2 regions of the Janthinobacterium sp. GW822-FHT07A03 genome follow, and region 2 is predicted to be linked to the other one. Evidence: riboswitches for the same ligand, from Rfam matches in the RefSeq annotation. Region 2 holds a riboswitch; the other holds the start of a gene.

Region 1 (14,982 bases), on a different contig from region 2:
GTATGCCGTCGGGAAATTGTTTAATCTCAAGCTCGGGATTGATGTCCGTCGCCATCTGCGCCAATACGGCCACCTTGGGCTGCCCCAGAGTGGAAACCATGGCGCCGGCCTGGCGGTTGAAGTTGGCGATATCGAAGGTGTCGAAATCGGCGATGTGGAAGGCGCCGATGCCCAGCCGCGCCAGGGTCAGCAAGTGCACGCCGCCCACGCCGCCCATGCCCGCGATGGCCACGCGCTTGCCGCGCAAGCTCTCCTGCTCCGCCTGCGTGACCCAGCCCAGGTTGCGGGCAAATGCCGCGTGATAGGAAAAACCTTCTGTCATGCTCACCTCTTCTGTGCATCCATTGCGGACGAAAAAGTTTGGACAGGTGAGCCGGGGGTAAGTTCCCCCCGTAACAGAAAAAAAACGGCTAGCGCGCCAGGCGCCGCTGCGCCGCGGCCGGCGCCACGGCGCCCACCTTGAACACGCTGACGATCTGCGCCAACCCCGCCGCCTGCTCGTTCATCGCTTGCGCCGCCGCCGATGCCTGCTCGACCAGGGCCGAGTTTTGCTGCGTCATGTTATCCATCTCGACGATGGCCTGGTTGATCTGCTCGATGCCGGCGCTCTGCTCGGCGCTGGCGGAGGAAATCTCGGCCACGATATCGGTCACGTGCTGCACGCTGGAAACGACTTTTTCCATCGTTTCGCCCGCCAGCGCCACCAGTTTTTCACCGGCGCCCACTTGTTCGGCGGAACTGTCGATCAATTGCTTGATCTCCTTGGCGGCACTGGCTGAGCGCTGCGCCAGGTTGCGCACCTCGCTGGCGACGACGGCGAAGCCACGGCCCTGCTCGCCCGCGCGCGCCGCTTCCACGGCCGCATTCAGGGCCAGGATATTCGTCTGGAAGGCGATGCCGTCGATGACGGCGATGATGTCGCCGATCTTCTTCGACGAGGCATTGATGGCGCCCATGGTGTCGACCACCTGGCTCACCACGCCGCCCGCCTGGCTCGCCACTTGCGAGGCGGAAATGGCCAGCTGGTTGGCCTGGCGCGCATTGTCCGCATTCTGGCGCACGGTCGAGGTCATCTCTTCCATGGTCGATGCCGTTTCTTCCAAGGAACCCGCCTGCTGTTCCGTACGCGCCGACAGGTCGTGGTTGCCGGAAGCAATCTCGCCCGATGCCGTGGAAATCGATTCCGCATCGCTGCGCACCTGGCTCACCAGGTGCGCCAGGTTGTCGCGCATGGCCTTGATCGCCATCAACAGGCTCGATGTATCGCCGGGACGCGTGTCGATCTGCGTGGTCAGGTCGCCCTGGGCGATCTGTGCCACGATGGCGGCTGCATAGTCGGGTTCGCCGCCGAGCTGGGCCAGGATGCGGCGCAGCATCAGGGCCGCCAAGGCGCCCACCACCAGCATCAGCGCGCCGCCGATGGCCAGCAGCACGCCCGCCTGGGCCCAGAACTTGTGGTTGATGTCATCGATATACGTGCCCGTGCCGATCAGCCAGTCCCACGGCGCGAATTTCACCACGGCATACATCTTCGCCACGGGATCGGGCACGCCCGGACGCGTGCCGTCCGCCTGCACCAGGCCGATGCGGCTGTTGGCCAGCGCGGCGCGGTAGCGGTCGCCCGACTGCTTCATGTTCTTTTGCGGCGTGCCGATGCGCGACGCATTCGGATGCACGTACAGCAAGTCCGTGCTGAAATCGCGCACAAAATAATACATTTCGTCCTTGACGAAGCTGCCGATGGCCAGCTTGGCCTGTTGCTGGGCCTGCTCACGCGTGAGCTTGCCCGACTGTTCCAGCGCATACGCCTTTTCCACCGACGCGTTGGCCAGCTCGACCAGCACCGTCAATTGCTCGACGCGCTCGGCCATCATGGTCTGGCGCAGGGAATACAGGGAAAAGGAAGCGATGAGGACGATGCCCAGCAAGGTGCTGAAACACAGGAGGAGAATGCGCGAACGGAGAGTCATGGGTGCCTGGAGTGAATAGGATATTTAATTGCCCGCTGGAAATCTTTTCAGAAAAGCAAAACGGGCGGCGCTACCGGGCTGTGCCCGGCAGGCACCGCCCGCTGTGAGTCTTGCTGGAGGATCAGGCCAAGGCTTCCTTGGCTGCCTCTTCCGGCGTCAAGCCGTCGTAGAACTGGTCGGTAAACCACTCGACCTGCTCTTCGATATGGTCCTGCGCCTGCGCCACGGTGGCGCCGCCGGCCACGAGGAAGCCTTCGACCTCGATGCACCAGTTGATCAACTCCAGGGTTTCCGGATCGAGTTCTTCTTTCTTCGCCATCGTATTTCCTTGCTTGTTAAATTGCAGTATCACATCAATTAGCAGCAGTTTAACAGCTTCGGCACGCTAGCGCCCCGGCAACTCCAGCATGAAGATTACTTAGATGCAACGTTTTTACGTTCCGGGTAAAGCACTACCTGCACATAATTGTGCATGTCCAGGTAGCGCTGCGCGGCCAGTTTGACGGCTTGCGGCGTGATGGCGCGCACGCGCTGCTCGTAGTTCAGGATGTGCGCGGGGTCGCGCCCCTGCGTCACCGAACCCATCAGCTGGTTCATCCAGTAGTTGTTTTCGCGCAAGGATTTCTGCTGGCGCGTGATCCAGTTCAGCTTGACCTTTTCCAGGTCGGCCACGGACGGCCCGTCCGCCTTCATCTTGTTGATTTCGGCAAAGGCCGCGGCGATCACCTTGTCCACGTTTTCGGGTCCCGTCGGCAAGTTCAGCGCCACGGAATAATGGCCGTACGGATGCTGGCCCATCGAGGTGTCGAAACCGCCGCCATAGATCATGCTCATCTTTTCACGCAGCACTTCGATGACTTTCAGGTTCAGCACCTCGCCCAGCGCCTGCAGGGTCAGCTTTTGCTCGTCCGAATACGCCGCGTCGCCATTGAAGGTGATGGAAATCGTACTCTTCGGCTCGCTGCCCATGTAGATATCCTTCTTGACGACCCCGGTCACCGGGCGCATGCCCACGTCGCGGTAGGCGTGCGCCACGTCGGCCACGGGCAAGGTGCCCAGGTAGCTGGCGATCAGCGGCTTGATCTTGTCGAGCTCGAAGCTGCCCGCAAAGATGAAGGTCATGTCGCGCGCGCTGGAAAAACGCTGGCGGAAGATGTCCAATGAGCGGTCCAGGCCCACCTTGTCGAAGTCGGCCGCGCGCGGCACGCCATCGACACGCGGGTTGTCGCCATACATGGCGTGCTGGATGGCATCGTAAAACACGGCTTCCGGCTGTGCCATGCTGTTTTTCGCCAGGTCCTGCTGCTTGCCGATGAAGGACTGGTACAGGCCCGCGTCCTTGCGCACGTCATGGAAATACAGATATACCAGTTGCAGCATGGCTTCCACGTCGGCGCTGCTGGCCGAGCCGCCAAAGCCTTCGCTCAATTCGCCCAGCGAAGCGCCCACGTTGACCGTTTTTCCTGCGAGCACTTTTTGCAGGTCCAGCGGCGCCAGGTCTTTCAGGCCCATGCTGCCGACCACGGCGCTGGCATAGCGGGCGTTGTAGATGTCGGCGTCGCCGAACAGCGACTGGCCGCCGAAGCGGGTCGAGCCCATCAGCACCTGGTCGTTCTTGAAGTCCGTCGGTTTGAGCAGCACGCGCACGCCATTGCCCAGGGTCAATTCCGTCACGCCGATGGCGCTGTTTAACTTTTCCGAGACGATGCTGCCGCCGGCCGGCGGACCGTCCATCAGCTTGCTGGCAAGCACTTTTTCCGTGCGCGGCTCGACGGTTTGCCGCTCCGCTTGCGCCACGGCGTCGAGCAATTGCTGCTGCGTCGGTACAGTCGAGGCCGCATCGCCGGCTTTCGGCTCGGCGCCCATGAAGACCACCAGCTTCTTTTGCTGGTCGGGAATCACCTTGGCCACCGTCTCGTTGATTTCCTGCAAAGTTACCTGCGGCAAGAGTTCCTGCGCGTACAGCAATTCATTGGCGATGCCGGGGACGGCTTCCTGTTCCAGGAAGTTGCGCGAATACTCGGCCACGAAACCGGCCGAATCGGACTTGTCGCGCTCGCTATACGCGCGCTCGTAATTGCGCAGCATGTCCTTGCGCGCGCGGTCCAGCTCATCCTGGCTGAAACCGAAGCGGCGCGCCCGTTCATCTTCCAGCACCAGCGCATCGACGGCCGGCTGCACGCCGCCCTTGCCCAGCAAGGCATACGCGCTGAACGATTCATAGCCGCGCACCAGCTTGCCCACGCTGCTGCCGCCCTGGATGAACGGCGGATTGGCCTGCTGCGTCAATTCCTGCATGCGCGCGCTGAGCATTTGCCCGTACAGGTTTTCGATCATCTGGCGGCGGTAGTCCGCGATGGTGACGGGCTCCTGCGCGGCGCGGATCGGGTAGCGGATGAAGACGGTATCGTCCGGCGCTTCCTTGTCCGTGATCACCAGCGCTTCCGTCTGCGAGCGCTGCGGCACTTCCACATACAGGCGCGGACGCGGTTTCGCGGGATTTTTCAGCTTGCCGAAATGCTGCCGGATCAGCTTTTCAGCCTGGCTCGGCTCCACGTCGCCCACCACCATCACGGCCATCAGGTCGGGCCGGTACCAATCCTTGTAGAAACGCTTGATGGCTTCCGGCTTGAACGTCTTTAACACGGACTCCTTGCCGATCGGCATGCGTTCCGCATAGCGCGAACCGTTCAGCAGCTTCGGATACAGCACCTTGTTCATGCGGTCGCTGGCGCCCTTGCCCAGGCGCGCCTCTTCCAGCACGATGCCGCGCTCGCTGTTGATGTCGGCCGGATTGAATTTCAAGCCATGCGCCCAGTCTTCCAGCACGAGGAAACCCTTTTCCAGGTTTTCCTTCTTGTTCGTCGGAATCGGCAGCACGTACACGGTTTCATCGAAACTCGTGTAGGCGTTCAGGTCGGCGCCGAACTTCACGCCGATCGATTGCAAATAGGAAATGAGCTCATTGCGCTTGAAATGCGTGGAGCCATTGAAGGCCATGTGTTCCGTGAAATGCGCCAGGCCTTGCTGGTCGTCATCTTCCAGGATGGAACCGGCTTTGACCACCAGCCGCAATTCCACTTTCTGCGCGGGACGGGCATTTTTCTTGATGTAGTAGGTCAAGCCGTTCGACAATTTGCCGACGGTAACTTCTGGTGCCAGCGGCAGGGGATCGGTCAAACGGATTTCCGCCTGGGCCATGCAGGCGCACGCCAGCAAGACGGCGCCCGAGATCAGGCGTAATTTACTCAGCTTCATGTATTCTCAACGGTAAGATTCAGTAAGCGTACCTTACACTGAAATCCTGTTTCCGCCATTAAAAACAGCTTAGGAAAAACCGCTTTTCCCAAGCAACTTTGCCGAATAACAAACTCAACGGTGCCCTGCCCGTTTTTTTCATCTGTGCTAAAGTATTGCCGCCGGTCATGTGGACCGGCACAACAATACGTCTTCGGGGCGGGGTGCGATTCCCCACCGGCGGTAAGACCGGCAACGGTCAAGCCCGCGAGCGCTTTCCGGGCACCGCCTGGCGAGGTCAGCAGATCTGGTGTGACTCCAGAGCCGACGGTATAGTCCGGATGAAAGAAGATGTGCAGTAGTGTGATGTCCCATCGCCACGGCGATGCGGCCAGTTGCGTCTATTCGCTTGCCCTGCAGCGTTTTTCGCCTATGCGAGGAGCGTTTCACCATGTTAGTCAACAGCTATACCCTGCTTTCCAACGACCTGGAAGGTCGCATCCAGTCCGCCCTGGCCGCCATGCGCGCCGGCATTCCCGTCATCCTGCTCGACGATTTCGACCGTGAAAACGAAGCCGACCTGATCCTGTCGGCCGAGAAACTCACGCACGAAACCATGGCTTTGCTGATCCGCGAATGCAGCGGCATCGTCTGCCTGTGCCTGCCCACGGACGTCGTCAGCAAGCTGGAATTGCCGCCCATGTCGTCCGATAACGGCAGCCGCTACGGCACGCCGTTTACCGTCTCCATCGAGGCGCGCGACGGCGTCACGACGGGCGTGTCGGCCGCCGACCGCGTCACCACCATCCGCGCCGCCATCGCGCCGAATGCCAAGCCGGCCGACCTGGTGCGCCCCGGCCACGTCTTCCCCCTGCGCGCCGCGCCCGGCGGCGTGCTCGAGCGCCGTGGCCACACGGAAGGCTCCGTGGACCTGTCGCGCATGGCAGGCCTGAATCCGGCCGCCGTGCTGTGCGAGCTGATGAATCCGGACGGCACCATGATGCGCGGCGACGATATCGAGCGCTTCGCCGAACTGCACGGCATGCCGATCCTCACCATCGAAGAACTGGTGGAATGGCGCAGCACGCGCGGACAATAAGCCTGCTTCAGACGGCGGCCACGGCCTTCGGCACATGCACGTGCCGGTACACGAGGCCCGCCGCCAGGCCATACGCGGCGGCAATCGTCGCGTAGGCCAGCGGCAAGCGCAGCGACCAGTCGGGCAACATATGCAGGATGCTGCCGATCAGCGCCACGCCCACCAGCGCGCCGATCTGGCGGTTCGCATTCAGGGCGGCCGCCGCGCTGTTCGCATGCTGTTTGCCGGCCACCCGCATCACGGTGGCCGTCATGGCGGGAATGGCGATGCCGATGGCCACGTTCATGACGGCCGTGCCCAGCGCCAGCCAGCCATACGGCGTGCCCGGACGCAAGCCCATCAGCAGCAAGGCCATCCCGGCGCCCACCAGCAAGCCGGCCAGCATGGGCAAGCGCGTGCCATGACGCGCCGCGATACCGCCCGCCATGAAATTGCCCACCGTATAGGCCGCCATCATGGGCAGCAGGCGCAAGCCCGACTGCAGGGCATCGGCGCCGCCCGATTGCTGCAAAAACAGGCTCAATAAAAACAGCTGGCCGAACACGCAGAAATTGATCAAAAAACCCACGCCATTGGCCGCGCCGAAACTGCTGCTGTGAAACAGTTCACGCGGCAACAGCGGATGACTGCCGCTGCGCTCGCGCCGCAGCAGTTGCCAGGCCGACAGCAGCGTCAATGCGCCCGCCGCCAGCACGCCGGGCGACAGCCAGCCCAGCACGGGCCCTTCGATCAGCACGAAACTCAGGCCCGCCAGCGCCGCCACGCCCAGCGCATGGCTGAACAGCGACAGATCGCGCGGCTGGCGCGCCGGCGCCACCAGCAGCAGCTGCGCCATGACGATGGCCAGCACGCCCAGCGGCACGTTGACCCAGAAGACGCTGCGCCAGCCGAACTGGTGCACGAGGATGCCGCCGATCAGGGGGCCGGAAGCGCCGGCCACGCCCACCAGCGCCGACCAGGCGCCCAGCATGCGCGTGCGTTCGCGCTCGTCTTCGAAGCTGTGCGTCAGCAGGCTGAGCGAACTGGGCATGAACAGGGCCGCGCCCGCGCCCTGCAGCAGGCGCGCCGCCGTGAGGAAATGCCCGTCGGGCGCGGCGCCGCACAATACCGAGCCGAGGATGAAGACGCCGAGACCGCCCTGGTACACGGCTTTCGGCCCGTAACGGTCGGCCAGCGCGCCGCCGGCCAGCAGCAGCGCGGCGAACGTCAAGGTGTAGCCATCGACCACCCAGACCAGGCCCGTCAGCGGAATATGCAAGTCCAGCGCAATATCGGACAGCGCCACGTTGACGGCCGTGACGTCGAGCATCGCCATGACGAAGCCGAAGGCCAGGGTCAGCAGGATCAAGCCGCTGGCGCGGCGCGGTGTGGGGGCAATCATGATATTTCCTTGCAGGGACAGCGGGGCCGCCATTATGCGAGCGTTGCACGATGCAGTAAACAGGCATAAACTCGGCACCTTGATGCAAAAATGCATCGCCATATGCAATAGGAGAAGCAGCTTGGATTGGGATAACGCGCGCATCTTTCTGGCCATCGGCCGGGCTGGCACCCTGCGCGGCGCGGCCGCCCTGCTGTGCATCGACCAGGCCACGTGCGGGCGCCGCCTGGCCGCGCTGGAAAGCTCGCTGGGCGCCACCCTGTTCCTGCGCACGCCGTCGGGCTACGTGCCCACGCCGGCCGGCGAGCTGGCGCTGACGGCCGCCGAAGCGATGGAGCGGGCGGCCGACAAGCTGCAGCGCGAGATGCAGGGCGTCGACACCCGTTTAAGCGGCCTGGTGCGGGTGGCCACCACGGACACCATGGCCAGCCATTTCGTCATCCGCGCCATGCAGCGGCTGCACGCGGCCCACCCGGACATCCGCATCGTGCTCAACGTGGCGCCCGCGCTGGCCAGCCTGACGCGGCGCGAAGCGGACCTGGCCGTACGCGGCGTGCGCCCCACCGACCCGGACCTCATTTCGCGCCACCTGGTCAAGCGCAGCCTGGGCCTGTATGCGTCGAAAACCTATCTGGCGGAACGGGGCGAACCCGTGCGCGGCACGGCGCTGGCCGGCCACGACATCGTCATCTACCACCAGTCCGTGACGCCCCGTCATGGAGAGAAAATCGCCGGCGAACCCGTCGCCAACGCCCGGGTCGCCATGGAAGTCAATTCGGCGGCCATGCTGCAGGAAGCCACGCGCGCCGGGCTGGGCGTTGCCGAGCTGGCCACCCACCTGGGCGACATCGACCCGCAGCTCGTGCGCATCTGGCCCGAGCGGGCGGAAAGCTACGACGTATGGCTGGTCATGCACGCGGACCTGAACCGCTCGGCCCGCGTGCGCGCGGCGGCCGACGCCATCATTGCCAGCGTGGCCGGTCAATAGCAAGGCTGCCAGCCACGGCCGCACTGCTGCACAATCGCTTGTATCGAACGCATGCAATGTTAAGATGCCATGATGACCCTATCCGTCTCCCTCATCATCAGCCTGCGCCGCCTGCACCGGGCCACCATGGCCTGGCTGGTCAGCTGGTGGCGCATGCTGCATTTCGCCATCCTCGTGTTTTCGCTGGCCCTGTCGCCGTCGAGCTACAACCGCGACAACCGCCCCATCCTCGCGCACCGGCTGGTGACGAACACGGCGCCCAACCTCGTGTGGTTCAGCGTCGCCTGCGCACTGGTCAGCCTGGTGCTGATACGCATCGTCGTCGTCAGCGCGCAAAGCTACGGCCTGTCGCGCTATGCGCTGGAAATGGTGGTGCGCGTGCTGGTGCTGGAACTGATCCCGCTGACGGCCGCCCTGTTCGTGGCCCTGCGCCTGACCCTGCCCGACGGCATTGCGTTTGCGCAAATGCGTTCGTCCGGCATGCTCGACACCATGCAGCGCCAGGGCGTCGACCTGCTGCGCCGCGAATACTTTCCACGCGTTATGTCCGGCATCTTCGCCGTGTGGATGCTGGCCATCGTCAGCTGCGTCACCTCGCTGATCCTCGCCTACCTCACCATCTACGGTTTCACGCCGTGGGCGCTGCAAGGCTACACGCGCGTGGTGGGGCAAATCTTCAATCCGGCCGTGGCGCTGATCCTGATGCTCAAGGTCATCTTCTTCAGCTTTGCCGTGGCCCTGATTCCGCTGGCCTCCTCGTACTACCCGGAAGAGCCGCACGGCCGGCGCAACCGCCTGTGGGCCGCACACGGCCTGTCCGAAATGCTGCGCCTGTTTTCCGTCATCCTGCTGGTCGAAGTGGCTTCGCTGATGGGCAATTACTACTGATGCCCCGCCCGCCACCGCCAGCGATCCCGAACCACCCATACGAGAGCCAGAAGCCATGAGCCAACCGCAAAATCCCGACCAGGTCGACGTCACGGCGCCCGCCGGTCTCACGCCAGACGCCGTATTGCCCGCGCCGCCGCCCGTGCGCCACGCCGAACTGAAGGCGGCCATCCTGCTCATCTTCATGTTCGTGCTGGTGGTCGGCTCCGTCGTCTACCTGATGTATGCACGCGGCGCCTTTGAGGCAACGCAAACCCTGGTGCTGACGGCCGACGATTCCGACGGCGTGGGCGTGGGCGCCGACCTGACCTTTTCCGGCTTTCCCATCGGCCGCGTGCAGCGCATCGAGCTGGCGCCGGACGGCCGCGCGCGCGTCATCGTCGACGTGCCGCGCAAGGATGCGCACTGGCTGCGCAGCAGCTCCATCTTCACCCTGGAACGGGGCATCGTGGGCGGCGCCAAGCTGCGCGCCTACAGCGGCATCCTGACGGACCCGCCGCTGCCCGACGACGCCACGCGCGACTTGCTGGTGGGCGACATGGCGGCGGAAATCCCCCGCCTGCTGGCCGCCGCGAAGGATTTGCTCAACAACGTGGCCAGCCTGACGGGCAGCGATTCCGCCCTCGACGGCACCTTGCGCAATGTGCAAGCCGTGACGGGCAAGCTGAGCGGCCCGGGCGGCGCCATGGGCTTGCTGACGGGCGACGACAAGCAGTCGCGCCTGCTGGTCGAGCGGGCCAACGCCCTGCTGGTGACAGCGGACCAGCTGGCGCGCCGCACGGATGGCCTGGTGGCCAATGCCGATACGCGCGTGTTCGGCGACAAGGGCGTCATGACGGATGCGCAGGCCACCATCGTGCAGCTGAACGCGCTGCTGGCCGACACGCGCGCCAGCCTGAAAAAAGTCGACGCCGTGCTGGTCGAGGCGCAAGCCGTGGGCGCCAACGCCAGGGCGGCCACAGCCGACCTGGGCCCGCTGCGCGCGGACGTGGAAAGCAATCTGCGCAAGGTCGAGCAGCTGGTCAATGAAATCAACCGCAAATGGCCGTTCAAGCGCAATCCGGAGATCAAACTGCCATGATAAATATCAAGTTCTTCTTGCCTGCCCTGCTTGTGACGGCGCTCGGCGCCTGTTCCAGCGGCCCGCCCGTGCCCGACTGGAAGATGAATGCGCAAAGTTCCGTCGAACGTTTTCAAGCGGCTTACCTGAGCGGCAACACCCTCGTCGAGCAAACGGAATTCCGCCGCGCCCGCAGCCAGGTGGCCGGCACGGGCAAGCTCGAACTGGTGGCGCGCATCGAACTGCTGCGCTGCGCCGCGCGCGTGGCCAGCCTGGCCTTCGAGGACTGCGGGGGCTTCGATGCCCTGCAAGCGGACGCGAACGACGCCGACCGCGCGTATGCCGCCTGGCTGGCCGGCAAGGCGCAAGGGGCCGACGTCGCCCTGCTGCCGGAAACGCAGCGGGCGGCAGCAGGTGCCGGCTCCGACACGGCCGCCGCCAGCGCCGTGGCGGCCATCAAGGAACCGCTGTCGCAGCTGGTGGCGGCCGGCGTGCTGCTGCGCTCGGGCCGCGCCACGCCGGAATTGCTCGACACGGCCGTCGCCACCGCCTCGGACCAGGGCTGGCGCCGCCCGCTGCTGGCCTGGCTGGGCGTGCAGCGCCTGCGCGCCGAACAGGCGGGCGACACGCAAGCGGCGCAGCGCATCGCGCGGCGCATGGCGATCGTCGAGCAGCCGCCGGCCCCCTGAGCGCGCCGATGGCGGCCCAAGGCAGACAGAATCAGGCATAGTCAGGCATAATTCAGCCAGGATGACAGCTATGCCGTGCAGGCAGCGAGGTGTGACGATGCAGTTCGAGGATTTCGACCTTTCCACCCCCGATACCGGCCGGCATGCCGGGGCGGCGCCTGGCGACGAAGAGTCGGCGGCCACGGCCGTGCGCCTGCAATACCTGCTCGACAATACCCCCTCCATCATCTATTGCACCGTGCCCAGCGGCGACTTCAAGATGACCTTTGTCAGCAACAATGCCCTGAACGTGCTGGGCTACCAGCCCGAGGAAATGGTGGCCGACCCGAATTTCTGGTTCGACCACATCCACCCCGACGATGCGCCCGGCATCTTTTCCAGCCTGGCGCAGATCTTCGTCGAAGGCGCGCGCGCCTATGAATACCGTTTCCGCGTGCGCGACGGCAGCTACCTGTGGATGCACGACAGCCTGCGCCTGGTGCGCGACGAGCACGGCGTGCCGTTCGAGGTGATCGGCTCGCTCACGGACATCACCGAGCGCAAGCGCATGGAAGCGATGCTGCAGGCGCGCGGCGAGGAGCAGCAACTACTGATCAGCAAGTTGCAGGAAGCGCACGACCAGCTGCTGCAATCGGAAAAGATGGCGTCCATCGGCCAGCTGGCGGCCGGCATCGCGCATGAAATCAACAACCCGATCGGTTTCGTCAACTCCAACATGAGTTCGCTGCAAGCCTATGTCGGCACCCTGTTCGACGTCATCGCCCAGTATGAAGCGGCGATGCGCGAGCCGCCCGACGGCCCGGCCCTGGCCGACAGAGTGACCCAGGTGCGCGCGCAGGCCGACCTGGCCTTCCTGCAGGACGACATCGGCGACCTGGTGCGCGAGTCGATGGATGGCTTGAAACGCGTGCGCGACATCGTGCAGGCGCTGAAGGATTTTTCCCACGTGGGCGAGACGGACTGGCAAGTGGCCAGCCTGCACGCGGGCCTGGACAGCACCCTGAATATCGTCGCCAACGAATTGAAATACAAGGCGCGCATCGAGAAGCACTATGGCGAGCTGCCGCAGATACTGTGCCTGGCCTCGCAGCTGAACCAGGTGTTCATGAACCTGCTCGTCAACGCGGGCCAGGCCATCAGCAGCGATGGGGTGATCAGCATCCGCACGGGCCACGCGGGCGACTGGGTGTGGGTGGAAATCGGCGACACGGGCGCCGGCATCGCGCCCGAGCACCTGAACCGCATCTTCGAGCCGTTCTTCACCACCAAGGCCGTGGGCAGCGGCACGGGCCTGGGCCTGTCGCTCTCGTACGGCATCGTCAACAAGCACGGCGGCCGCATCGAGGTGGCGTCGGAAGTGGGCCAGGGCACGCGCTTTACCGTGCACCTGCCCGTTGCGCCGCCCGCGGCCCAGGCAGCGCCCTAGGCTTCCTTGACGGGCGCGTACACGCGGATGCTCAGGCGTCCGCCATTCTTGCCTTCGAAATCGAGCAGCTGGGCGATCACGCGGGCCGTCAGCACGTGTTCGGCCGCCAGCAGCATCAGGCCGTCGCGGCTGATCAGGTCGCGCGACAGCGTCATGCCCGGCTCCAGCTGGCCCGACAGCACGGTCAGGTCGCGCGCCGGCGGCTCCGTCTCCTCCATGATGCTGCGGAAAGCGGCCACCACGGCCGGGTCGTAGCGCTTGCCGACGCTGTCGTAGATCAGGGTGCGCGCCTCCTCGGCGCGCAGGCTGCGCTGCACCATGGCGCCGATCTGCAAGCCGTCGTAGTCGGACGCCAGCGCCAGGATGCGCGCGCCCATGGGAATGGCCAGGCCCACCAGGCCATCGGGAAAACCGCCGCCGTCGAAGCGCTCCAGCTGCGAGCGCAGGATGACGGAGACGGCGCGCAGCTCGTCGAGCGCCATCAGCAGCTGTTCGGCGCGCAGCGGATGCTTGCGGAAGGCGGCCAGCTGCTCGCCCGTCCAGGCGCTGGCCGGCAGTTCCAGCACGTCGTCGCTCAGACTGAGCTTGCCGATATCCTTGAGCAGGGCCGCGATGAACACGTCGCGCGCCTCCTGCCCTTCCAGGCCCAGCGCCTGCGCCAGCTTGCGCGACAGCTCGGCCACCCGCCGCGCATGGCCGGCCAGCTTGCCGCCGCGCATTTCGATCAGGTTGGAAAACACCTTGATGGTCGTCACGAACGTGGCCTTCAGGCGCTCGTTGGCCGCCTGCACCTCGTCGTGCGACTGCTTCAGCTGCTGCGTGCGCGTGGCCACCTTCGCTTCCAGGCTGGCATTGAGCGCCTGCAGCTCCACGTTCTGGCTGGCCGTCAGCGCTTCCAGGCGCCGCTTTTCCTGTTCCAGCGCGCGCCGTTCCAGCGCGTGGCGCACCACCAGCACGATATCGTTCTCGTCCCACGGCTTGGTCACGTAGCGGTAGATCTCGCCCTGGTTGATGGCGTCGAGGATGGACTGGATGTCGGCATAGCCCGTCAGCAGCAGGCGGATGGTGCCGGGCCAGCGCTGGCGCACCTGGGCCAGGAACTGCGCGCCATCCATGTGCGGCATGCGCATGTCGGAAATGACCAGGTCCACCGTCTCGCTCTCGAGCAGGGCCAGGCCGGCCGCGCCGCCGTCGGCCGTCAGCACGCGGTAGCCGTGCGGGCGGAACAGCCGCCGCAGCGACGACAGGATATTCGGTTCGTCGTCGACGCACAGGATGGTGGGCGGCGCGGCCGCGGTGCTGGCGCTGGTAGTTGTGCTCATGCTGTCCTGTTCGGTCATGGTGCGACGGCCTGCGCCTGGCGCACGGGCAAGGTGATGCGGAAGGTGGTGCCGCGGCCGATGACGCTGCGCACGTCGATGCGGCCATGGTGTTTCTGCACCGTCGTGTAGGCCAGCGACAGGCCCAGCCCCGTGCCCTTGCCGACGGCCTTGGTGGTGAAGAACGGGTCGAAGATGCGCGACAGGTGTTCGGGCGCGATGCCGCCGCCCGTATCCTCGACCTCGATCCACACTTCCGTCGCGTTGTCGCTGCCCGTGCGCAGGGTGATGCGCCCGCGCGCCTCGCCCATGGCGTGGGCCGCGTTGACGACCAGGTTCATGATCACCTGGTTCAGCTCGGAAGGCTGGCATTCGATGTCGGGAATGTCGCCATATTCGCGCACCACGTCGGCCTTGTACTTGACCTCGTTGTTAACGATGTTGAGCGTGGTATCGATGCCCTGGCGCAAGTCGGCCCAGACCCACTCCTGGTGCGCATCCGTGCGCGAAAAATCCTTCAGGTCCTGCACGATGCGGCGCACGCGCGCAATGCCTTCCTTCGACTCACCCATCAGCATGGGAATGTCGCTGCGCAGGAAATCCAGGTCGATCTGTTCGCGCAGCGCGCGCAGGCGCGCCGCCACCACGGGGTCGGCGACGGCCGGCTCGGCTTCCTCGTAGGCGTCGAGCATGCTGAACAGGTCGTCCAGATAGCCTTCCAGGGTGCCGACATTGGAAAACACATAGCCGATGGGATTGTTGATCTCGTGCGCCACGCCGGCGGCCAGCTGGCCGATCGAGGCCAGCTTTTCCGACTGCAGCAGCTTTTGCTGGGCCAGCGACAGCTTGCTGTTCAATTCCGTCAGGGCAAGGTTGCGTTCGCGCAATTCCAGATCGGCGATCTGGCGCTGGCGGATATCGTCGG
Region 2 (14,982 bases):
CGACACAGACTGGCTGGTGGCGGCCGATGGCGGGCGCAGCGTGGTGCGCGAGGCGCTGGGCCTCAAATTGCAGGGTACCAGCTATGAAGGGCGTTATGTGATCGTCGACATCCACCTGAAAAGCGGCCGTCCGACGGAGCGCCTCGCGTATTTCGATCCGCCGTCGAATCCCGGTTCGACTGTGCTGGTGCACAAGCAGCCCGACGATATCTGGCGCATCGATTACCAGTTGCGCGACGACGAGGATGCGCAGGCGGCCGTGCTGCTGGAAAACGTGGCGCCCCGCGTGGACAGCCTGCTGGCCATGATGGGGGAAACGGCGCCATGGCATCCCGTATGGATCACCATCTATAAAGCCAACGCCTTGACCCTGGACAAATACCGGCACGGCGCCGTGCTGTTCGCGGGCGATGCGGCCCACCTGGTGCCCATCTTCGGCGTGCGCGGGGCCAATTCCGGCATCGACGATGCGGACAATCTGGCCTGGAAGCTCGCCTACGTCGTCAAGGGCCAGGCGCCGCATAGCTTGCTGGACAGCTATTCGGACGAACGCGTGTTCGCCGCCCATGAAAACTTGCGCCACGGCACGAAAAGCACGGAATTCATGGCGCCGCCCACGTTCGCCTTCGAGCTGATGCGCACGGCCGTGCTGGGCCTGGCGGGCAAGCATGCGCACGTGCGCTCGCTGATCAACCCGCGCCAGACCAGCGCCATCGCGTATGCGCAATCGGCCTTGAACGCGCCAGATAGCCAGACGTTTGCCGCCGGTCCCGCGCCGGGCACGGTCTTGCCCGAGTGCCCGCTGGCGCTGCCGCACAACGGCGGCCAAAAAGCGGGGTATATTACCGATTTGCTGAAACGCGCGGATGGCCATTTCACGGGCCTGTATTTCAGCGAGGATGGCGCCGTGCCCGCGGAACTGCTGGCGCTGGGCGACAGCTTGCCGCTGACGACCGTGGTGATTGCCCGCAGCGGAGAGCAAGGGGGCGCCTGCGACCACACGGCACAGGTATGCTCGCTGTTTGATGCCCAGCCAGGCACGTTTTACCTCGTGCGTCCGGACGGCCACGTGCTGGGACGCTGGCGGCAAGTGCGGGCGGGGCAGGTGGCGACAGCGCTGGCGGCGGCCGGCATCGGCCAATCAAAGTAACAAGGAGATAATATGACCGACATCGAACTGGACAATCTTTACACCGAGCTGTGCCACACCATGGGCGGCCTGGGCGAACAGCGCTCGCCGCTGTTCCTGGCCCGCTTCGCCTTGCTGGCCATGGGCGCCATCGGCCAGGCCGACGTGGTGCAGGGCTTGCTGCGCGACGCGGCCGACGGCCTGGCGGTGCGCGCATGATAGGCGCCGGCTACCAAAGCGGCTTCGGCAACGAATTTGCCACGGAAGCCATCGCCGGCGCCTTGCCGCAGGGGCAAAATTCGCCGCAGCGGGCGCCGCTGGGCCTGTACGCGGAACAATTGTCGGGCACGGCCTTCACGGCGCCGCGCGCGCAGAACCGGCGCTCGTGGCTGTACCGCATCCGTCCCGCCAGCCAGCATCCGCCATTTACCCTGCTGGCGAACACGCGCATCGTCAGCGATTTCCACGCCATGCCTTTCACTCCGCCGAACCAGCTGCGCTGGGACCCGCTGCCGCTGCCCGACAGCGCGACGCCGGTCGACTTCATCGATGGCTGGCAAACGATGGCCGGCAATGGCAGCGCCGAAGCGATGAGCGGCTGCGCCATTCACGTGTACGCGGCCAACCGCTCGATGCAGCGCTTCTTTTATTCGGCCGACGGCGAATTGCTGGTCGTGCCGCAGGAAGGGCGGCTGGCGATTGCCACGGAACTGGGCCTGATCGAGCTGGAACCGCAGGAAATCGCCGTGATCCCGCGCGGCGTGCGCTTTCGCGTGACCCTGCTGGACGGCAGGGCGCGCGGTTATGTGTGCGAAAACTTCGGCACGGCTTTCCGTTTGCCGGACATGGGGCCCATCGGCTCGAATGGCCTGGCCAACAGCCGCGATTTCCTCACGCCGCACGCGGCGTATGAAGATATCGAAGGCGAGTGCGAGCTGGTGGCCAAGTTCGGCGGCCATCTGTGGCGCACGACCCTCGACCATTCGCCGCTGGACGTGGTGGCCTGGCATGGCAATTACGCACCGTATAAATACGATTTGCGCCGCTTTAATGTCATCGGCTCGATCAGCTACGACCATCCGGACCCGTCGATCTTCCTCGTGCTGCAGGCACCGAGCGAAAACCCGCTGCTGGGCGCCATCGACTTCGCCATCTTCCCGCCCCGCTGGCTGGCGGCCGAACACACGTTCCGCCCGCCCTGGTTCCACCGCAACGTGGCCAGCGAATTCATGGGGCTGATCCACGGCGTGTACGACGCCAAGGCGGCCGGCTTCGTGCCGGGCGGCGCCAGCCTGCACAACTGCATGTCCGGCCACGGCCCCGATGCGCAGACGTTCGAGAAAGCCTCGCACGGCGACACGTCCGCGCCCGTGAAGGTAGGCGATACCATGGCTTTCATGTTCGAAACGCGCACCATCCTCAAGCCCACGCCGTTCGCGCTGGATGGCGGCCTGCTGCAAAACGACTATTTCGAATGCTGGCAAGGCTTGCGCAAGCATTTTGATCCCGATCAAGCCTAGTCTAGCCTAGGTCAGGCGGCCCGCGCCCGCCTCAGCGTATGCGGGTTGGCGGGCCGCGCCAGTCCCAGGTGGCCGCGCAGGGTGCTGGCCGCATACTCGGTGCGGAACAGGCCGCGCCGCTGCAGTTCCGGCACCACCAGCCGCGTAAAGTCCTCGAAACCTTGCGGCAGCAGGGGCGGCACGACGTTGAAGCCGTCCGCGCCCCGTTCCACGAACCACTGCTCCATCACGTCGGCCACCGTCTTGACGGAGCCGATCGCTTGCAGGTGGCCGCGCGCCACGCGAAAGCGCAGCACCAGCTGGCGCAAGGTCAGGTGCTCGCGGCGGGCCAGCTCCAGCTGCTGTTGAAAACGTCCCTTGCCATTGTCGCCCGCCTGGTAGGGCAGGTCGGGCAAGGGGCCGTCGAGCGGATAGCCGGACAAGTCGAAGCCGCCAAATTCCAGGTTGCTGAAGTCGACCAGGTCCTGCAGCTCGCCGAACTGGTCCTGTGCCTGCTGGTCCGACTCCGCCACCACGACGGACAGGCCCGGCGTGACTTTCAATTGATCTTCGGCGCGGCCAAATTTCGCCATGCGTCCTTTCACGTCCGCGTAATACGCCTGCGCCACTGGCAGCGAGGTGGCGGAGCAGTACACCATCTCGGCCAGCCGCGCGGCAAATTCGCGGCCCGTCTCGGAATTGCCTGCCTGGACCAGTACGGGGTGGCCCTGCACGGGACGGGGCAAGTCCAGCAAGCCTTGCGAGGCGAAATACTCGCCCCGGAAATCGAGCGGATGGCCGGCTGCCGGCTGGTAGAACTGGCCGCCGGCGCGGTCAGGCCGCTCGAAGGCGTCGTCGTCCCAGCTGTCCCACAGGGCCTTGGACAGGGCGACGAATTCATCGGCGCGCGCATAGCGCTGCGCGTGGCTGCGCGGCGCATCGATGCCGAAATTGCGCGCCGTATGCTCGGCGAACGAGGAAACGACGTTCCAGCCCGCGCGCCCGCCGCTCAGGTGGTCGAGCGAACTGAATTTGCGCGCCACGTGATACGGGTGCTCGTAATTCGTGTTGACGGTGGCGATCAGGCCGATGTGGCTGGTGACGGCGGCAATCGCCGACAGCAGCGTGAAGGGTTCGAACGGCAGGCCGATGGCGGCGCGGCCCGTGTCGGGCATGACGTCGCCCGAGCGGCCGATGAAGTCGGCGATGAAAAAGCTGTCGAACCTGGCCGCCTCGGCCAGCCTGGCGGCGCGCAGCCACCAGGCCAGGTCGGGCCGTCCGCTGGCGCTGGCGGATGGATGGCGCCAGGCGGCCGGAGGGTGGCCGTGGCGCTGCAAAAAGACGTTCAGGACGAGCTGGCGTGCTGGCATGGGGGAAGCTCCGTGGTGGGTTGGCGACATGATCTGCGTCAATACTGATGCAAGCTTCGGGCCAGCAAGGGGCCAGCGCCCGCATATGCAAAATCCGGATAAGCTAGCGCGGCACCATTCGTTCACGCCGGCAGATGGCGCGCGGTATAGTCGGCCCATGGAACTCTTAGCCCACAATTTCAGCAGCGATTTCGCGCGCAGCGCCCACCTTGCCCGTGGCGCCAGCGCCGACGATGATGGTGCGCTCGTCGCCTTCCGCGACCCGCAGCAAATGAGCTTGCTGGTGCGCGCCACGGCCTTTGTCTTTGCCGACCCCCGTTCGCGCCAGTTGCATGAACTGATCGAACGCATCGCCCCCAGCGAGGCGACGGTGCTGATCACGGGCGAGACGGGGACGGGAAAAGAACTGATTGCGCGCCATGTGCACGGCTTGAGCGGGCGCGCCGAGCAGACTTTCGTGGCGATCAACTGCGGCGCGTTTTCCGAAACCCTGGTCGAGAGCGAACTGTTTGGCTATGAAAAGGGCGCATTTACGGGCGCGCAGCAGGGCAAACCGGGCTGGTTCGAGACGGCCAGCGGCGGCACCCTGTTCCTCGATGAAATCGGCGACTTGCCGCTGGCGATGCAGGTCAAGCTGCTGCGCGTGCTGCAGGAGCGCGAAGTGGTGCGCCTGGGCGCGCGGCGCGCCATCCCCATCGACGTGCGCCTGATCGCCGCCACGAACGTGGACCTGGCCGAAGCCGTGCGGGCCGGACGCTTCCGCGAAGACCTGTATTACCGGCTGCAGGTGATCGGCCTGCCGCTGCGCCCATTGCGCGAGCGCCCGGGCGACATCATGCCGCTGACGCGCCACTTCATGGCCATCTATGCGCAGCGCCTGCACCTGGGCGAGGTGGAGCTGGACCTTGATGCGCAACAAGCCTTGCTGGCCTATCCATGGCCGGGCAATATCCGCGAACTGGAAAACGTCATCCACCGCGCGCTGCTCGTCTGCCGCAGCGGCGTCGTGCGCGCCGAGGACCTGAGTTTGTCGGGCTGGCACCGCGCTCCGGCACCTGCATCCGCCCCCGTGCCCGTGCCGGATGCGTGGGCCGGCGGCGCCGACATCGCCTACGCGGCCCACGGCGCGGCCGGCCAGGACGATTTATTGGCCGCCGAGCGCTTTGCCCGCGCCTGGCAAGCCTTGCTCGACTCGGGCGAGGCCGTGGAATTCGAGGCGATGCAGCAGGAACTGGTGCGCGCCGCGTGGGAGCGCAATGAGCGCAACCAGGTACGTACGGCGAAACACCTGAACCTGAGCCGCAACATCCTGCGCACCTTCCTGAAAAAGGCGGGCGCCATCGACTAGCCGCGCGACTACTTTCCTGGAGCCGGACCCGCAGCAATGCGGCGCCGGCTTTTTTCATGGCTGCTGCGCGCGCAGCACATTGCTGCCGTGGGCGCAGCCGATTGCTGCGCAAGCAGCAGCTTCGGGCGTCGCTGGCTCTCCGGCGCCTGGCATGTTTTCTGCGAGGAGGGAAGGGCAGGCCGCTGCGCCAATGTGCAGCGGTGTTTTCTTCGACCCACGACAGGAGTCCATGCATGACCATCGAATTCATCTGGCAATTGCCCACCAGCGGCGACGGCCGTTATGCGGCGCCCGGCATCACGCGCCGGGGCGAACGGGCCGCTGGCGCGCCCAGTCCCCTGCAGGCGGGCGTGAGCGACCCGCGCGGCGCGCGTCCGCCTTTCACTTACTTCGACTACCTGCACCAGATCGCCCGCGCGGCCGACCTTTCCGGCTTCGACGGCATCCAGATACGCCACGATACGCAGGGCGATGAAAGCTGGATCGTCGCCGGCTACCTGGCCCGCAGCACGCGCCACCTGAAGCTGATCGCCGAATTCGACGCGGCCTGGGGTTCGGCCGTGTACGCGGCAAAGAACGCCGTCAGCTTCCAGCGCTTCACGGGCGGGCGCTTCGCCTGGCAGATCGGGCAGGGCGGCGATGCGGCCGCGCGCCGCCGCCAGGGCGATGCGGCGCCCGATGCCGACATCGTGCCCCGCATCGATGAATTCATCACGGTGGCGCGCGGCGTGCAGAATACGTCGCCGTTCAGCTTCAAGGGCAGGTTCTTCGAAGTGCAGGATGGCGGCTTCAAGGGCCCGCTGGCGAACCACCCCGTCAACGGCATCTACCTGACGGGCGACAGCCCCGAGGCGCTGGCCCTGTCGGCGCGCCAGGCCGACGTGCACGTCTTCGATGCGGCGCCCGTGGCGGACTTGCAGCCTTCCATCGGCAGCCTGCAGACGCAGGCGCGCCAGCTGGGCCGTGCCGTGGCGGCGGGTTTGCGCATCGACGTGCTGGCCCGTGAAACGTTCGACGAAGCCTTGCGCGACGCGCGCCGCTACCGCAGCGGCGCGGGTCTGCCAGACGAACTGCCGTCCGACGGCGGCACTGCCGCCTTCTGGCCCGGCTTTGCGCAAGCGCAAACGGGCGCCCACGGGGCCCTGGTGGGCAGCTATGCGCAGGTCAGCGCCGCGCTGCAAGCGTATGCGCAGGCGGGCGTGTCGAGCTTCGTGCTGGCGGCCATCCCCCATTTCGAGGAAGCCTACCGCATCGGCGAACACGTATTGCCAGCCTTGCGGGCATCGTTGACGGCATCCGCGCTGCAAGCGGCTTGAATCCACATTATTTGAAGGAGTACCCCTGATGGCAATCGATTTTTTCTGGCGCATCCCCACGCATGGCGAACCGAGTTCGCACCGCGCCCGCACGCCGTTTCGCGGCGACTGGTTCCCCGGCAATGACAACCTGCGCCAGGCCGGCCTCGGTGGCGGCGGCGCCGACGGTTTTACCTACATCGACTACCTGGCGGAGATCGCCCGCGCGGCCGAACTATCCGGCTTCCAGGGCGGCCTGATTCCGTCCTTTCCCATGACGGATGAACCGTGGGCCATTTCCGCGCTGCTGGCGCGCGAAACGCGCACCTTCCGCTTCATGATCCCGTTCCAGCCCGGCTTTCTGAACCCCGTGGTGGCCGCGCGCATGACGGCCAGCCTGCAGCGGGCCACGGGCGGCCGCGCCCTGTACAACGTGATCACGGGCGGCGGCGGCCCGGCGCAGCTGTGGTGGGGCGATGCGGCCGGCCACGACGACCGCTACACGCGCACGACGGAATTTCTCGACGTGGTGCGCGGCGTGTGGCGCGGCGGACCGTTTTCCTACCAGGGCAAGTTCTACCAGGTGGAAGACGCGGGCCTGGCCACGCCCCTGTCGGAGCAGGATTTCCCCGAGATCTATTTTTCCGGCTCGTCCGACGCGGCCCTCGGTTCCGCCTCGAAGCACGCCGATTACTACCTGACGTGGCTGGAACCGTTCGAGCAGCTGCGCGAAAAATTCGCCCGCGTGCATGAAAAGACGGCGCTGTTGGGGCGCAAGATCAAGTGCGCCGTACGCGTCGACATCGTCGCCCGCGCCACGGAAGAAGAGGCGTGGGACGAGGTGCGCAAGGGTTTTGAGGCCGTCGATGCCGCGACCCTGCGCCAGTTCCTCGGCGCCGATGGCGGCGATTCCGTGGGCGCGGCGCGCCAGCGGGGCAACCGCCCGACCACCTTGAACAGCTACAAGGACTTGATCACGGCGCCGAACATCTGGTCCGGCTTCAATCTGCTGCGCGGCGGGCAGACGCAGGGCATCGTTGGCAGCTACCAGCAGGTGGCCGAACGCCTCGATGAACTGGTGCAGCTGGGCGCCGACGCCTTCATCCTGGCCAGCACGCCGCACCTGGAAGAAGCGTACCGCGTGGGCGAGGAAGTGCTGCCCCTCGTGCGCGGCCACACGGCGGCACTGCTGCGCGCCGCCTGATCCTTTCCCCTGTTGCCGCGACAGCAGCGCCACCGCCTGCTGTCGCGCAGGCAGCACGCGGCACCGGCGCTGCTGCCAAATCAACAGCGCTATCATGACGATAGTCTTCCTTTGAAATCAAACACTTAAGTTCTGTTTTGCTGCGCTGCGGCAGCGGGCATGCCCCTTGCAATACTGGTCATCACCATCTCGCGTTTTGACTTTACTCAAGGATAATCACCCATGCGCCGTTCGACTGCCCCTGCCGACTCTTCCCCATTTCCTTTCCACCTGACGCCAGTGCGCCGCGCGCTGCGCTCGGCCTTCGCCATCGGCGGCCTGATGCTCGCCCCAGGTCTGGCCCATGCGGAAACGCCTGGCGCCGATGTCATTGCCGCGGCTGACGCGAATGGCGCCGGCGAGGGCGCCTCGCTGCAATCGGTGACGGTGACGGCGCAAAAGCGCGAGGAATCGGCACAGAAGGTGCCCAGCGCGATCACGGTGTTAGGCGGCAAGGAGCTGCTCGACACGGGCATCGGCCGCTCGGCCAGCGAAATCCTCAATTACGTGCCGAATGCCTCGGCCGGCACGCAGCAGCACGGCCGTCCGCGCTGGTGGATACGCGGCGTGGGCGCGGGCCAGCAGCAGGTGGACTTTCCGAATCCCGTCGGCTTCTACCTCGACGACGTCTACATCAGCAATTCCAGCGCCACGGGCTTTCCCCTGTTCGACCTGGACCGGGTGGAGGTGCTGCGCGGCCCGCAAGGCACCCTGTGGGGCAAGAACACGACGGGCGGCGCCATCAACGTGATCTCGCGCAAACCCTCGTTCAAGTCCAGCGGCTACGCCAAGCTCGACTACGGCAGCTACGACACCACCGTTGCCGAAGGCGCCATCGGCGGCGCGCTGGTCGACGAAGTGCTGGCGGGGCGGCTGTCCTTCCATACGGAGCAGCAGGACAAGGGCCGCTTCCGCAACCAGTTTACGGGCGAACGCGATGGAAAACTCAAGGACAGCGCCATCCGCGGCCAGCTCAAGGCACTGATCGGGCGCGACCTGACGGCGAACCTGAGCCTGCATTACCGCGACTACACGACCAAGGGCGCCACCACCACCGTGGCCAGCTACGGCGCGAATGGCGTCTACCGCAACGGCTACATCCCCAGTACCAATCCCGACGATGTCAGCACGAATGCGCCGGCCGACAGCGACGTGCAACAGGGCGGCGCCCAGCTGAACCTCGAATATGCGCTGGGCGAACTGACCCTCACTTCCATCACGGGCTATGAAAATTTCAGGAACGAAGCGACGGGCGACAGCGACAACACGCCGCTGGAAGTGGGCCGCAGCCGTTCCAAGGCCAGCAGCCGGCAAGTGTCGCAGGAGCTGCGATTGACGTCGCCGCAGAACGGCGCCGTGAGCTGGGTGGCGGGTCTGTTCTACTTCAATGAAAAGATCGATGCCGATTCGGCCGGCGCGCGCCTGCCCAACGGCACGGTGCCGGCGCTGGCGGGCAGCACGCAGCCCGTCGGCTACAACCGCACCATCTACCAGCACAAGGCGCGCAGCGCGGCCATCTTCGGCAGCACGACCGTCAACTTCAGCGAGCAGCTGCTGTCCACCTTCGGCCTGCGCTGGACCACGGAAACCAAGGACCTCGATTTGCGGCGCGTGCAGGCCGCATCGAACACAGTGACGTTCGGCGACGCGGCCAACTGGTGGAACACGGTCCAGGGCGGCAATTACACGGCCGCCTCCGTGGCCAACAATAACTTCACGTCGAACCCGTCGACCACCTGGAACGCGCTGACCTACGACGTGACGCCCGAATACCGCTTCAGCCGCACCCTGCGCGGCTACCTGAAATACGCGCACGGCATCAAGTCGGGCGGCTACAACACCAGCGCCACGGACGTGCGGGCATTGAACACGGTCAAGCCGGAAACCCTGAACTCGTTCGAGGCGGGCATCAAGTCGGAATGGCTGGACGGGCGCCTGAACTTCAACGCCAACGTTTTCCACTATGATTACAAGAACGTGCAGGTGAATATCACGGGCGTGTACAACGGCGACCCCACGCAAAGCGTCAATTACCTGCAGAACGTGCGCAAGGCCCATGTCAACGGCGCGGAATTCGAGATCGAGGCGCAGCCGACGGACAACCTGCACGTCAATGCCAACCTGGGCCTGCTGCGCACGGAATTCGACGATTTCGCCATCCAGAACAATGGCGGCGACCGCTCCGGCAACGAATTCGTGCGCTCGCCCCATGTGACGGCCCTGCTGGCGGCCGACTACCGCTACCCGCTGGGCAACGGCGCGCAGCTGGTCTTCAGCGGCGACGTGCGCTACACGTCGAAGCAGTACTACTATGTCGACCCGCAAAATGCCGCGCGCGACCTGCTGAACCAGGGCGGCTTCGCGCTGGCCAACGCCCGCCTGTCGTACGTGCTCCCGGGCGGCAAGCAGCGCATCACGGCGTATGCGAACAACCTGGCCGACAAGGTCTACCGCAACCACACCTTGACCAGCTTCGTGCCCGGCGCCGTCAACGGCGACACGGTGATCATCGGCCAGGGCCGCACGGTGGGCGCGTCGTACACGCTGCAGTTCTGACCGCGCAGGGCAGAGGCAGGGGCGATATGCTATAGTCGTCGGGCATGGCTGCCGCATCCGCTGCGCTGGCCATGCAACGTTCTCAGGGCGGGGTGCGATTCCCCACCGGCGGTAATGGCATGCGTGCCTAGCCCGCGAGCGCTTGCCGGCACGGTCTTCGGGCCATGACGGCAAGGTCAGCAGACCTGGTGTGATTCCGGGGCCGACGGTATAGTCCGGATAAAGAGAGAGCGGGATGGCATCATTGTGTCGACGCCGGCATCCGCCCGGCGCATGGACGGCCTGGCCGTCGGTGCGTCTGCGCGCGTGCCTGCATGCGCAGTTGGGCGTGGCTTTCATGCGCCCGTCATATCCCCTTCGATCCGATGCCCTGTTTTTATCATTCTTGAAAACAGGAGTCTTTTATATGTCACAAGCATCACACGCAGCACCAGGCAAGCGCATCGCCTTCATCCAGGCGGGCTGGCACCGCGACATCGTCGCGCAATGCAGGCTGTCGTTTATCGCGGAAATGGCCGCGCTGGGCTTCGCCGAGAGCGATATCGACGTCATCGACGTCGCCGGCGCCTTTGAAATCCCCCTGCATGCGCAAGTGCTGGCCAACAGCGGCCGGTACGCGGCGATTGCCGCTTCCGCCCTGGTGGTGGACGGCGGCATCTACCGCCATGATTTCGTCGCCGATGCCGTCATTTCCGGCATGATGCAGGTACAGCTGGCGACGGGCGTGCCCGTGCTGTCGGCCGTGCTGACCCCGCACCACTTCCATGCGGGCCACGAGCACCAGGAATTCTACTTCCAGCACTTCAAGGTCAAGGGCGTGGAACTGGCGACGGCCTGCGCCGCCACCATCCATTCGCTGCAGCGGCTGGCGCAACCGGCCAGCGCGCCGCAGGCGGTGCTGGCAGCCTAGCAGCCGGCCTGCCGTGAATCGATAGTGCCCGTGGGGCCAGCACATGTTGCCATGTGCTGGCCCCATTTCCTTATGCCGCCTGCCGCAGCAGCGCGTCGAGCCTGCGCTGCGCCTCTTCCAATGGCCGGCGGTCGATCCAGCTGTCGATATCGACGTCGCGGTCGAGAAAACCGTGCTGCAATTGAAAATCCTTCTGCTGGCGGAACAGCGCCACCTTGTCGTCGGACAGGTCGGGCGCCAACGTCAGGTGAAAACCGTCGCGGTAGGCTTCGGCCACGGCGTCGGCGCCGGCCCGCGTCTCGCCCTGCAGGATGGCCAGCACATCTTCTTTGTGGCTGCGCGCCCAGTGCGCGGCGCGCAAGGTCTGCGTCAAAAAGCGCACGACCAGCTCGAAATGCTGTTCCAGCATGGTTGCATGCACGGTGATCGGGCGCGGCGTGCCGTTGTTGACGCGGAAGCGCCGGTCGGGCAGGGCGTCGATGTCGATGCCCACTTCCAGCCCCGCCGCACGCGCCGCCTCGGCCGCCGCCGCGCCTTTCACGTAGACGGCGTCGACTTCGCCGCGCAAGAGCGGGCCTATGCCTTGCCACAGGCCCGCGCCCAGATTGGCCGATGCCTGGGCGTCGCCCCCCACTTCCACCAGCTGCACATCGTCGAGCGTGAGGCCGGCCGACGCCAGCACGCCCTTGTAGCCGGCCAGGCTCATGCCGCGCGCGATGCTGCGCCCGCGCCGGTTCTCGCGCAAGTCTTCGGCGCGGAAGGCGGGCAGCGCCAGGCGCTTGCCCTGCAGCTGCGCGGGCGTGGCGATGCCGGAACCGGGGCGCACGAGGATGGCTTGCCATTCATCGATCCAGGTCAGGCCGATCAGGCGCGTGGGCGCCCCTTGTGCGCGCGCGGGCAGGGCCAGCAGGTTGCCGCCTTCGCGCACGAGCGTGGACAGGCCATGGTCGTAGTGGTGGCGCGCCAGCTCGCCGCCCACTTCCTGCAGCGTCTTCAAGGCGATGCCGTCGCGGGCGAATTCCTCGTCCAGCCAGCCAAGCTTGTAGGCCAGGCCCGTGGCCGTGGGCACGGGGCAGCGGGTGAACCAGACGGTATCGACGGCGGGGGCGGTTGCGGTAGTCATGGGATTCTTTCGTGGTGGGTGGAGCCTGTAACCGTGCAGGAAACGTGCCCGCGCCGCTTGCTGGCTTGCCGACAGCCGCTGCGCACAACGCTGCTGCGGCGCCAGCAGCCGCTGTTGCGCAGGCAGCAGCCTTCCACCATTTCTGCGGCCCCGGCGCTGGCACGCGTCTTGCGAAAGTAGACGGTAGACGAAACCCGGTCTCAACCTCTTTACCGAATGGAGCATGACATGACGGACGTGGCACAAGCACAAGCAGCAGAGCAAGTACAAACCCAGGAGTTGACGGCGGCCGAACTGGCCTTCGTGGAGCAGGTGCGGCGCGATGCGCAGACCGCCTTCGACGGCTTGCGCGAGACGGGCAGTCTGACGGCCAACGGCACGGTGGGCTTTGTCGAACGCACGCCCGGCGGCGACAAGGTGGTGGTGGTCAACGATCCCGGCCCGTTCCGCCGCAGCCAGCCCCTGAAGGCGGCCGTGCTGGCGCTGGACGGCACGGTGCTGCTCGGCGACGCCAACAACGGCGGCGCACGCTATTTAAAGCTGTTCCGCGAGCGGCCCGAGGTCACGTCGATCTCGCACGTGCATTCGCCATCGCTGGGCGCGTGGGCGCAGACGCACCGCACCCTGCCGATCCGCTACGTGCCCGTGCAGCGCTACCAGCTGGTGCGCGAAATCCCCATCTATATCGACCGCCGCCAGCCGGAAGTCGATTTCATCCTCGGCGAAATCGCCCGCAATACGCATGCCACGGCCATCCTGGAAGCGAATGGCGGGGCCACCGTGTGGGGCAAGCAGGGCTTGCTGAAGCTGGCCGAATTCATCCTGCTGCTGGAAGAGGGCGCAAAAATCCAGATCGCGGCCGAAGCCATCGGCGGCTCGCGCGACTTCGGCCCGGGCGTACTGCTGCAGCAATGGAAGATGAGCAAGCTGATCGACACGGCGCGCGCCTTGTCGCTCCTGCCTGCCACCGACCTGGTCAACACCTGACCAAACCTGCTGCGCGTCGCGCCTTGCGGCCTGTGATGCTCGCTGTGCCTGTGCACAGCTGCGCTTCTCGGCCACAAATCGCTGCCGCTCGCGACGGTTTTGTCAGGTGTCGTTGTGTAAAAAATATTTAATTAAGAACAGGCCCCAGATGTCATTGAAATTCTTACGTTTGCGCTGGCGCAAAGTCGTCGCCGTCGCCCTGGCGGCCAGCCTGCTGGCGCCAGCCATCGCGGCGGCGGCCGAGCCGCTGCCGGCCGCCGTGCGCATCGCCGTCGTGGCGCGCACGGCACCGTCCGGCAAGACCGTGTTTGCCGGTTCGGCCGCCCAGGTGGCCACGCAAGGCTGGCTGGCGGCCGAACTGGGCAAGCTGGGCGTGAAGCTGGAATGGGTGCCCGTCACCACCAATTCCGTGGCGACGCAGGTCAACGAGGCGTTTGCCAACCACTCGATCGACCTGGCCCAGTATGGCGACCTGCCATCGATTATCGCCAATGCCTCGGGCCTGCAGACGCGGCTGATTTTGCCTGGCGGCAGCTTCAGCAACACCTACCTGGTCGTGCCGAACGGCTCCACGGCGAAGTCCATCAAGGATTTGAAGGGCAAGAAGATCGCCCTGCACCGGGGGCGGCCATGGGAATACCCGTTCGCGCGCCTGCTGGAAGCGAATGGCATGACCTTGCGCGACGTCAAGATCCTCAACCTGAACCCGCAGGCGGGCGCGGCGGCCGTGGCGACGGGCGGCGCCGACGCCTTCTTCACCCTCAGCGACGCCTTTTTGCTGGAAGATAAAAAGGTGGGCAAGATCATCTGGTCCAGCAAGGCGCCGCCGCAGGACTGGAAGATGCGCGCCGAACTGTGGGCCGACAGCGGCTTCCTGCAGCGCTGGCCGCAACTGGCCCAGCTGGTGGTGACGGCGTATGTGCGCGAGCACCACCGGGCCGCCGGCGCCGGTGGCGAAGACGAATACGTGCGCACGGAGGCGTCCGCGGGCCAGGTGGAAAGCGTGGTGCGGCGCGAACTGGCGGGCGACCATACGCCGTGGCAGGCGCGCTGGTCGCCCCTGTTTACGGCCAGCCTGCGCCAGCATTACGTGGGCGAGGCGGCGTATGCGAAGAGCGCGGGGCTGATCGGGCGGCCTCTGCAAGTCGACAGCCTGTTCGCGCCCCAGTTCGTCAACCAGGCGCTGGCGCAGCTGAAGCTGCAAACCTACTGGTCGCCATGACGGAGCGCGCATGAATACTCTCGTCAACGCCATCGCCTTGCCGCGCGCTCCCGCGCCGGCGCGTGCCGCGCATGGCCCGTGGCTGCAGCGCTTTGTGCGCTCGCGCTGGTCCGTGTGGACTTCGCCGCTGGCCTTGCTGCTGCTGTGGACGGCCGCCACCACCTTCGAATGGATGCCCGCGCACATCCTGATGTCGCCCTGGCAAGTATTGCTGACGGCGGCGGACCTGGCCGACAGCGGAGAATTGGGCCAGCACCTGGGCATCAGCCTGTTCCGCCTGCTGGCCGGTTTCGGCCTGGG

Evidence for each region. A riboswitch is a leader RNA that binds a small molecule or an ion and turns the genes downstream of it on or off. The one in region 2 is predicted to bind FMN.
Region 1: it holds a riboswitch for FMN, as region 2 does, so the genes downstream of both, ribB (3,4-dihydroxy-2-butanone-4-phosphate synthase) here and AC1RJW_RS18925 (6,7-dimethyl-8-ribityllumazine synthase) in region 2, are expected to answer to the same signal.

Annotation. Positions count from the first base shown of each region.
Region 1 is NZ_JBXAKW010000001.1:753,380-768,361, reverse strand. Features, by position in the region: gene AC1RJW_RS03550 (ThiF family adenylyltransferase) at 1-322, opposite strand, end outside; gene AC1RJW_RS03545 (methyl-accepting chemotaxis protein) at 411-1,970, opposite strand; gene AC1RJW_RS03540 (hypothetical protein) at 2,092-2,289, opposite strand; gene AC1RJW_RS03535 (M16 family metallopeptidase) at 2,385-5,228, opposite strand; FMN riboswitch at 5,414-5,564, shown strand; gene ribB (3,4-dihydroxy-2-butanone-4-phosphate synthase) at 5,659-6,306, shown strand; gene AC1RJW_RS03525 (MFS transporter) at 6,314-7,687, opposite strand; gene AC1RJW_RS03520 (LysR family transcriptional regulator) at 7,809-8,675, shown strand; gene AC1RJW_RS03515 (MlaE family ABC transporter permease) at 8,748-9,563, shown strand; gene AC1RJW_RS03510 (MlaD family protein) at 9,619-10,644, shown strand; gene AC1RJW_RS03505 (hypothetical protein) at 10,641-11,312, shown strand; gene AC1RJW_RS03500 (ATP-binding protein) at 11,410-12,738, shown strand; gene nosR (response regulator c-di-GMP phosphodiesterase, NosR family) at 12,735-14,060, opposite strand; gene AC1RJW_RS03490 (ATP-binding protein) at 14,075-14,982, opposite strand, start outside.
Region 2 is NZ_JBXAKW010000006.1:309,113-324,094, reverse strand. Features, by position in the region: gene AC1RJW_RS18965 (FAD-dependent oxidoreductase) at 1-1,150, shown strand, start outside; gene AC1RJW_RS18960 (hypothetical protein) at 1,163-1,348, shown strand; gene hmgA (homogentisate 1,2-dioxygenase) at 1,345-2,649, shown strand; gene AC1RJW_RS18950 (LLM class flavin-dependent oxidoreductase) at 2,661-3,998, opposite strand; gene AC1RJW_RS18945 (sigma-54 interaction domain-containing protein) at 4,156-5,346, shown strand; gene AC1RJW_RS18940 (LLM class flavin-dependent oxidoreductase) at 5,580-6,662, shown strand; gene AC1RJW_RS18935 (LLM class flavin-dependent oxidoreductase) at 6,691-7,845, shown strand; gene AC1RJW_RS18930 (TonB-dependent receptor) at 8,068-10,440, shown strand; FMN riboswitch at 10,515-10,676, shown strand; gene AC1RJW_RS18925 (6,7-dimethyl-8-ribityllumazine synthase) at 10,847-11,350, shown strand; gene AC1RJW_RS18920 (ABC transporter substrate-binding protein) at 11,421-12,473, opposite strand; gene AC1RJW_RS18915 (class II aldolase/adducin family protein) at 12,702-13,460, shown strand; gene AC1RJW_RS18910 (PhnD/SsuA/transferrin family substrate-binding protein) at 13,609-14,682, shown strand; gene AC1RJW_RS18905 (ABC transporter permease) at 14,693-14,982, shown strand, end outside.